Regions from separate parts of the Paenibacillus sp. N119s genome, predicted to be linked through region 2. Evidence: riboswitches for the same ligand, from Rfam matches in the RefSeq annotation. Region 2 holds a riboswitch; each other region holds the start of a gene.
What was found. A riboswitch is a leader RNA that binds a small molecule or an ion and turns the genes downstream of it on or off. The one in region 2 is predicted to bind thiamine pyrophosphate.
Positions count from the first base shown of each region.

Region 1: it holds a riboswitch for thiamine pyrophosphate, as region 2 does, so the genes downstream of both, thiC (phosphomethylpyrimidine synthase ThiC) here and AC5V8P_RS09395 (thiamine phosphate synthase) in region 2, are expected to answer to the same signal.
Region 3: it holds a riboswitch for thiamine pyrophosphate, as region 2 does, so the genes downstream of both, AC5V8P_RS02410 (ABC transporter substrate-binding protein) here and AC5V8P_RS09395 (thiamine phosphate synthase) in region 2, are expected to answer to the same signal.

Region 1 covers NZ_JCAJRU010000088.1:12,491-15,715, reverse strand. The annotation lists gene AC5V8P_RS12150 (alpha/beta hydrolase) at 1-27, opposite strand, end outside; gene AC5V8P_RS12145 (IclR family transcriptional regulator) at 325-1,068, shown strand; TPP riboswitch at 1,190-1,301, shown strand; gene thiC (phosphomethylpyrimidine synthase ThiC) at 1,485-3,225, shown strand, end outside.
Region 2 covers NZ_JCAJRU010000058.1:786-4,010, reverse strand. The annotation lists gene AC5V8P_RS09400 (ABC-F family ATP-binding cassette domain-containing protein) at 1-777, shown strand, start outside; TPP riboswitch at 863-971, shown strand; gene AC5V8P_RS09395 (thiamine phosphate synthase) at 1,280-1,900, shown strand; gene thiO (glycine oxidase ThiO) at 1,930-3,078, shown strand; gene thiS (sulfur carrier protein ThiS) at 3,075-3,225, shown strand, end outside.
Region 3 covers NZ_JCAJRU010000009.1:4,548-7,772, forward strand. The annotation lists gene AC5V8P_RS02405 (pyridoxamine 5'-phosphate oxidase family protein) at 203-637, opposite strand; TPP riboswitch at 905-1,014, shown strand; gene AC5V8P_RS02410 (ABC transporter substrate-binding protein) at 1,209-2,252, shown strand; gene AC5V8P_RS02415 (MTH1187 family thiamine-binding protein) at 2,667-2,960, shown strand; gene AC5V8P_RS02420 (ABC transporter permease) at 2,957-3,225, shown strand, end outside.

The DNA of each region.
Region 1 (3,225 bases), on a different contig from region 2:
AGCGTTGCGCTGGGATGTCGAAATCATGTAAGAGCCTCCTTATATAAAATTGATCTTCGAATCAGGAATATAGGTATAAACTCACTTGAAAATAGTAGGGTATGTCCGTATAGATACCTATTATCGTATGCTGGGGATTATCCAAAGTCAACGTCTGCACTGGAAAAGTAAAAATGATGCAAAGAATTGTCGATGTTTGTTCTTGTTCTGTAATATGGTTGTCACAAAAACATCGGTTTACAGTAGCCGCGACTATTCTATATAATTTATGTAACCATGTTTCATAGTGTGAAACGAATATGGATACAAGAGGAGCGGTTCACGATGGAAGACCGTAAATTAACCGTCCGCGCTGTAGAGCGTGCACTTGATATATTGCTGTGTTTTACCGCAAATTCTGATCTTGGTCTAACGGAGATTGCCTCCCAAATTGGTCTACATAAAAGCACCGTTCATCGTCTTTTGACTACGCTGGATGATCGAGGATTTGTCGTTCGAAATGCCGAAACGGAAAAATATAGGCTCGGCTTTCGTATATGGGAGCTGTCCACGCATCTGTCCCAAAGCGATGAGCCGGCGGTGTTGTTACAGCCTGCAATGGAAGCACTGCGTGATCGTTTAGGAGAAACGGTCAGCTTGTATTTGCGGGATGGCAGCATGCGTATTCGCATACAAGCCGTACAGAGCAACCAGGCGATCCGCAGGGTTGCGCCTGTAGGAGCGCGTATGCCGCTGGCTGTGGGAGCCTCCAGCAAGGTGCTGGCGGCCTTTATGCCGCCACAGGAGTTGGAGGTACTGCTAAGCGGGGAAGAATGGCCGCCTTCGGTAGATCCTGAGGCTTATAAAGCCCAATTGCAGGATATCCGTGAGAAGGGCTATGCGACCAGCTATGAAGAGCGTGAGCCAGGGGCAGCAGCTGTCGCCGCACCTATTGTGAATCGAAAGGGACAGGTCGCGGCGGCTTTATCTGTATCGGGCCCGGTTAGTCGACTTGCACCCGAGACGCTGCATGATTTTGCTCCAATATTGATCGAAGCGGCCAAGGAAATGGGGCTTATGCTTCCGTAACGGTAGTAGTGAATACCATAGGAAAGCATACAAGGGTTGCCAAAGCTATAAATTTAAAGTAGTCTGATAGAGATGGCGGGTTGTCTGTTATAGCCGCCAATACATGTGAATAAAAAAGTATCACAGTTACTGGGGGAGCCTGTAATGCGGGCTGAGATGGAATCGGGCAAGATTCCGGACCCTTTGCACCTGATCTGGATCATACCAGCGTAGGGAAGTAATCGGCCATTGAAATGTATACGCAGCTGCTGTCTACGGTGACGCATGAGGTTTTATTCTATGTGCGTCCTGTCTGGATAGCAGGCTCGTTTAATTAGCCGGTTCCCTGGGGAACCGGCTTTTTTGCATAGATCAGCGCCACCCTGGGAATGGTTCCGGATCGGTGTGTCATTTCAACGAAATGGGAGGAATGGACCATGAAACCGATGGAAACAGAAGGAACGAAGGAAATAGGAGTGAAATCAGCAGAAGTAGAGAAGACAAGGGTGGAGCAATCCAGTAGCGTTAAGTCTTTCCCGGGGAGCCGCAAGGTGTATATTCAGGGTTCTCGGCCAGATATTGCTGTGCCGGAGCGCGAAATCGCGCTGCATCCCACCTATACGCCGCAGGGCACGGAGTATCATGAGCCACTGCGTGTGTACGATACCAGTGGTCCGATGACTGACGAAGCCTATCAGATGGATATCCGTCAGGGCTTACCCCCATTACGGCGAGCTTGGACGCTGGAACGGGGGGATGTGGAGGCGTACGAGGGCCGCGCCGTCAAGCCGGAGGATAATGGGCTGAAACCCGGTTCCAAACGGGAGACAGTGGAATTTCCCGGCGTGACCAACCGTCCGCTGCGGGCTTCACAAGGGCGAACCGTGACGCAAATGCATTATGCGCGGCAAGGGATCATTACGCCCGAAATGGAATTTGCGGCGATCCGCGAAGGGGTAGAACCCGAGTTTGTACGGCAGGAGTTGGCGGCTGGCCGCGCCATTTTGCCGTCCAATATCAATCACCCGGAAAGTGAGCCCATGGTCATTGGGCGCCATTTTCACGTAAAGATCAATGCGAACATCGGGAATTCTGCGGTTACGTCCTCCATCGAGGAGGAAGTGGAAAAGATGACCTGGGCAGTGCGTTGGGGCTCAGACACCGTCATGGACCTGTCTACAGGCCGTAATATCCATACGACACGCGAATGGATCATCAGGAATTCTCCCGTACCGATTGGAACGGTGCCGCTATATCAGGCGCTGGAAAAGGTGAACGGCGAAGCTGAGAAGCTGACGTGGGAACTGTATCGAGACACGCTGATTGAGCAGGCGGAGCAGGGAGTGGACTATTTTACAATCCATGCGGGTGTATTGCTACGATATATACCGATGACGGCGAATAGAATGACCGGAATTGTATCCCGAGGCGGGTCGATTATGGCAGCCTGGTGCCTTGCACACCATCAGGAGAACTTTTTGTATACGCATTTTGAAGAAATTTGTGAAATTATGAAAACTTATGATGTGGCCTTTTCTCTCGGGGATGGTCTGCGTCCGGGGAGTATCTATGATGCAAATGATGAAGCACAGTTTGCAGAGCTGGAAACGTTGGGCGAGCTAACGCAGATCGCATGGAAACATGATGTCCAAGTTATGATTGAAGGGCCGGGACATGTCCCTATGCACAAAATCAAGGAAAATGTGGATTTACAAATGGAGATTTGTAAGGAAGCCCCTTTTTATACTTTAGGGCCGCTAACGACGGATATCGCACCAGGATATGATCATATTACCTCAGCTATCGGGGCGGCTATGATCGGTTGGTTCGGGACATCCATGCTGTGCTATGTTACTCCGAAGGAACATTTAGGCCTGCCGAACAAGGATGATGTCCGCGAGGGAGTCATTACCTACAAAATTGCCGCACATGCTGCTGATTTGGCGAAGGGTCATCCACGGGCCCAGCAGCGTGACGATGCTTTGTCCAAGGCGCGTTTTGAATTTCGCTGGCGCGATCAGTTCAATCTTTCGCTTGACCCTGAGCGGGCCTTGTCCTACCATGATGAAACGCTACCGGCAGAGGGGGCTAAGGAAGCCCACTTTTGCTCGATGTGTGGTCCTAAATTTTGCAGTATGCGTATCACGCAGGACATTCGCGCTTATGCAGCTGACAAGG
Region 2 (3,225 bases):
GATGCATATGAGAAGCAGCAGGAATATATTAAGAAACAGGAAGATTTTATTCAGCGCAATAAAGCGCGCGCATCTACATCAGGGCGTGCAAAAAGCCGTGAAAAGCAGCTTGACCGGATCGAACGTATTGATAAGCCTGAAGAAGCTGCAAAGCCAACCTTTCAATTCAAAGAAGCCCGTGCGAGCGGGAAAACGGTTTTTGAGGGTATTGATTTTGAAATAGGTTATACACATGCCCTTCTGCCTAAAATGTCCATGACGATCGAACGTGGCGAAAAGATCGCAATTGTCGGCTGCAATGGTGTCGGTAAGTCTACGTTGCTCAAAACCATTTTGGGAAAAATTCCGCCAATCAGCGGAAAGACCTATCAAGGTGATTTCTTGCAGCCTGCTTATTTTGAACAGGAAGTAAAGGCTGGAAAAATTACGCCGATTGACGATGTGTGGAATGAATTCCCACATTTGAATCAGCATGAAGTACGTGCGCATTTGGCACGCTGCGGTTTGAAGAATGAGCATATTACACGGCCTCTATCTGCGCTTAGTGGTGGAGAGCAGGCTAAAGTCCGTCTTTGTAAACTATTAATGCGTGAGAGCAACTGGGTACTGTTTGATGAGCCTACCAACCACTTGGACGTCAAAGCAAAGGATGAATTGAAACGCGCATTGAAGGAATACAAAGGGACCGTATTGCTTGTATCCCACGAACCGGACTTTTACGAAGATTGGGTAACCAAAACGTGGAATGTGGAAGAGTGGTCTAGTAAAGTAAACTAAAAACCCGTTCTGGCATATTTCACACAATATAGGGTTTGCAGAATTAGGAAAATATGCTAAGCTATCCTTAGCTGATACAATAAAATAGTCACACTAGGGGAGCCGCCCATGCGGCTGAGACGGAATAAATGGATTTCGGACCCTTTGTACCTGATCTGGGTTATGCCAGCGTAGGGAAGTGAGCACCGTACAAACAAGAGACGCTCTTTACTTTTGTTCGTGCGGGGAACGATATACGTTTACGGATATATTAGTCCGTTTGATTTTGAACGTTCGTCTAACCACTTCCTTAGGGAAGTGGTTTTTTGTGTTTCGTTCTTTTCATTAGTTCGATCTTCCGTAGACGAATTTACATAGGGTCTCCTTTCATTATTGCTGGCACATGTGGCTAGCTCTGTATGATATTACCTATATGGAGCTACAACAATATAAGTTCAGCTAATACGATTAAATTTTTTAGCTCAAGTGAGGTGAAATTGAAATCGAATTACACGTAATCACGATGGAAAGTGTGTCCTGTGTAGATGTCCCTCAAGTGGCTGCCGCTATTTATCCTTACATTCACTATGTACACGTACGTTCAAAACAGAAAGGCGCGTCTGCTTTGCTTTCTTTGACTCGTAGCATGCTGGAGCAGAAAGTTCCTTTGCAGAAAATTGTAGTAAATGATCGTGTGGACGTAGCTTTACTTACCTTGGCAGGAGCTGTCCAGCTACCGGCTAATGGGTTATCTGTAGTAGATGCAAAAAGTCTACTGCTAGAGGGCACACGCTGTGGAGTATCTGTTCATTCATTGGAGGAGGCACAGGCTGCCGAGCAGGCAGGAGCGGACTATGTACTGTATGGTCATGTATATGAGACCTCTTGCAAGACCGATCTTGTACCGCGGGGGATAGCACAGCTAGAACGCATATGCAGATTGTCGGACATCCCCGTGATTGCGCTCGGCGGCATACAACCGCACCATGTTCCAGAGCTTTATTATGCTGGAGCAAGCGGAATTGCCGTGATGTCTGGTATTTGGGAAGCTGAGTCCCCCATTGCAGCAGCGATGGAATATAGGCGAATGGTGGATCTTGTAATTCGCGAATCTGAAGCTAGAAAACGGACTAAAGAAAGTTGAATACTCACCAGATAGGAGACAGGGGATAAATGTCAGAGACACATACAGAGACCAAAGCGATAGCACACGCTGAATGTTTGGTCATAGGTGGAGGCGTGATCGGCAGTTCCATTGCTTATCATGTGGCCAAGGAGGGACGAAGTACAATTATGCTGGAACGATGGATCCCCGGTGAGGGAGCATCAGGAGCAGCGGTGGGAATGCTGGCAGCGGAAAGTGAAGAATTCACAGACCATGAACTGGCGCGATTTGCCCGTGCAAGTCGAGATGCATTCCCTGAACTTGTCAGTGATTTGGAGCGTTTATCGGGTATTTCAGTGCAATTTCGTACTGAAGGCTTTGTGACTCCTTTTCGTTCGGAAGCAGAGGGGCAAAAACGCTGGAATGCTGCTAAGATGCGAGAGGATGATTGTCACGTTTGGTGGGATGCCAGGGAAGTGGCACGACGGATTCCGGGCTTGGCAGATCAAGTAATTGGTGCTATCTATCGTTCGAAGGAGACACAAGTGGCCCCTGTCCAGCTTTGCCGGGCTTATGCAGGGGCAGCTGCGGTGCTGGGAGCAACAATATGGTCTGGAACTCAAGCTAAGGAACTGGTCATACAGGGCGGTCGAGTTTGCGGTGTGCGAACGGACATTGGTTTCTTTTCCTGCGATCAGGTCGTGATTGCTGCAGGTTTGGACAGCTCAAAACTGCTAGGGCAGATTGGATTTGATTATCCACTTTATCCGGTCAAGGGCGAAGCGGTAGCTGTATCTTTGAAAGATCATCCGTTGGATTATACCATTTATGCCGACGATGTTTACCTCGTACCTAAACAGAATAACGAGCTTTGGATAGGCGCCACGAGTCTTCCACATCAATATGACAAAGAGGTGACCGCGGGAGGATTAAAGGGGCTGTTGGAACGTGCATCTGTTTGGTTACCGTGTGTACACGAAGCTTCTTTTATACGTGCTTGGGCAGGCTTACGTCCGCAGGCAGCAGCGGAGCGACCTTTTATTGGTCCTGTTCCTGGGGTGGAGGGCGCCTATGCTGCAGTCGGGCATTATCGCAACGGTGTCCTGCTTAGTGATGCGACTGGGCGAGCGATGGCCGCTATGCTTAAAGGGGCTGATGCGGCTGAACTTGGAATAAGCAAATTTTCTTCTGAACTTCTCAAGGAGGAAAGTTTATGAAGCTGACCATTAACGGACAGAGCATGACCATTTCTAATCGAATCACTCGTGTAGATCAGTTGCTGCATGAACTTGATTTAAAGGTGAAAACCGTAGTGGTAGAGCTGAATCGGCATATATTGACCCGTGAAGATCATCATGAAACGG
Region 3 (3,225 bases), on a different contig from region 2:
TTAAGGTGTATGCCTCATATACATACTTTTGCACATATATGTAAGCTTTGAACCCACCATTCCTATTTTAATCCAATGTAGGACAAAAGAGTAGTCATTTGCTTAAAATATTTATGAAAAAATAATTAGTTTTCGAATAAAAATAAAAGCCAGTAAATCTCCTAAAAAGATTGGAAATTTGCTGGCTTGTCCTTTTATATTTCTATTTCGTCCACACCTGGCGCTCCATTTGTTGACCCACGTACTCAATACGAGTCGGATTCACATCTAAAATAACATAATCGGGATCGTCAGGTCCAGAAAACCATTTTTTCAGAGAATCATTCCACACTTGTTTGCGTAACCCCTCATCAGCTGTAACCTGGACGGTAGCCTCGACTTCCAAGACTTCCTTCGTGCCCCCCACCTCATACCCCAGCAGCAGATAAGCATTCGGATTGTCCTTTAGCTCCTCCACTTTATGTGTTTTGCGATCCGTTGCTAGATGAATGTTCATTCCATCGTTAAAAAGGGCCATATAGCGTACTTTCGGTTTTCCGCCCTCTACCGTACCTAACGAGCAAAATTTGTTGTTATCCAAAGCCTTCACAATGGCTTGTTCCAGCTGACTGCGATCCAATGTCTCCGTTTTACCCACAGTACAACAACTCCTTTTTACGAATTAGAATTCTATACGGCTTTGCCACCTGGCATCAGCCCTTCAGAACATACTGTGCGGCTGCTCTAAAAATAACATGACCGAATCAGACTGATGATTCATGTACATTTTCAGATCAAAGCTCACAGTAAAAGTGTACCCTGTCATTCGCTAAATGAACCGTAAGCCCTCCCTCAAGGCTGGACAGACCCGCGATCAAGGCATATAATCGTCGTAGTAAACCCGAATAAACAAACCCATTAAACCATACAATGCCAGGGGTGCTGGAATCGGCCGGCTGAGAGTGTGTCCCAAGACACTGACCCTTACAACCTGATCTGGGTAATGCCAGCGTAGGAATGCTTGAGCAAGATGTGCCTTTTTAATACAGGACATCCCTTACTTTGGTATATACAAGCGCAAGCGTCCCGGAATCTCGGGACGCTTTTTTTGTTGAAGATGAAGTTGTTGGAAAGATTGCATTCTGGCAGATGTTATTTTTGTGAAAATGGGGAACATAAGCTGTCTGATTGGACGGATAACGGGTAATTAAAAGGAGAGAACACAACGAATGAAGCGCATGAACATGTTAAGCCTGGGTCTGATCACTCTGTGGCTCATGGCTCTGACTCTGACCGCTTGCGGCGGTAATCCCCCTACATCTCAACAGGCTGCTCCTGCTGCCGGCACTTCAACGTCTACTCCGGCAAAGGGGCTTAAAGATGTTAAAGTCGTGCTTGATTGGACACCCAATACGAATCACACGGGGCTCTATGTCGCCAAGGACAAGGGATTTTACGAAAAAGCGGGTTTGAATGTCCAAATTGTTCAACCAGGTTCAGGCGGAGCTGATCAGATGGTTGCTTCGAATGCCGCACCTTTTGGGATCAGTTATCAGGAAGGCGTTACTCAGGCTCGCATCCAAGGCGTGCCGCTCGTATCCATCGCTGCGGTGATTCAGCATAATACCTCTGGCTTCGCAGCCCCGATAGACCGCGGAATTAAAAGCCCGAAAGATTTCGAGGGTAAAAGCTACGGCGGCTGGGGTTCACCTGTAGAAGAAGCGGTCATGAAATCCATCATGGATTCAGACCAAGGTGATGTGAGCAAAGTGAAGATCGTCAACATGGGCAATGCAGACTATTTCACAGCTGTGAAGCGGGATATTGACTTTGCCTGGATTTTCTACGCATGGACCGGAATTGAGGCCAAGCTTCGAGGTGAGCCATTGGATATGCTGTATGTAAAAGATTATTCCAAAAGCCTCGATTACTATACACCTGTAATTGTGAGCAATGAGCAGACGATAAAAAATGATCCTGACCTGGTCAAAGCGTTTATGGACGCTACTGCACAAGGCTATGAATACACTATCGCTCATCCGGAAGAAGCGGCAGATATCTTAAGTAAAGCTGTGCCAGAGCTGGACAAAAAACTGGTACTCGCTAGTCAAAAATGGCTAAGCCCGCGTTATCAGGACGATGCCGCGCAATGGGGCGTACAAAAAGCAGAGGTATGGAAAAACTACTCGGACTGGATGTACGAACGCAAGCTGCTCAGCAAACCTTTGGAAGTCGATAAAGCCTTCACAAATGACTTCTTGCCCAAGCGTTGATCATTTTGTAAAAACGCTAAATGACCAACTAAATAAAACGGAACTAGAGAAGTGAACGAATTACCACTAAGCGGACGGAGGATACTTCCCATCGCCACCGTCACGGGATTTCCCGAATAAAGCATCACAGGGTAGAAATCCGGGGACAAAAGCGACCGCTTTGCTTGTACAGCACCATTCCGTGCACTTCGTTCTCGTACCTCTTGGTTTATTCTTTAGTCTCATAGTATCTAAACGCAAAAGCAGGTGCGCTTGTGTGTAAAAATGCAACCCAATCTATCAAAAAACTAAAGTGCTTTTAAGGCGGTTGGCAGCGGAGCGGTTCATTTGAATCTGAAGAAACGAAGCGGTCTCCCCACCTTAAACCAATTTATTTCCCAATACTACTCCAAATAAAGGACAGGTGAAATTCGCATGGCGAACACATTGCTCAGTATTCAAGTCATCCCTAAAACTCCTAATAACGAAGATTCTTACCCATATGTAGACAAGGCGATTGAGGTGATTCAGCGTTCTGGCGTCAAGCATCAGGTGAACCCATTGGATACGACAATGGAGGGCGAATTGGACGAATTGCTGAAAGTGGTCAAAGACATGCATGAGGCCTTGACAGAAGCCGGAAGTCCCAGCGTCATTTCACAGATCAAAATCGCACATAACCCACAGGGCATCAGCATGAGCAAGCTGACCGAGAAGTATCGCCCATGAATCTGAAAGGCAAGCACGCATCCTGGTGGAAAAGCGTATGGCCGCCCCTTGTGGCGGTCCTCTTCTTTTTAGCGGCTTGGCAGGGAGCGGTTTCCTATTTACATATTGAATCCTGGCTGCTGCCAGCTCCTTCCCTAATCGTTCAAGAGGGTATGGCGCAATCGGCGTTGCTTGGTGCCCATACTTGGGCTACGATTCGCCTGACGCTTGCGGGATTTGCTATAGGAACAGCAACGGGACTGCTGATCGCTATCGTTCTTCATAT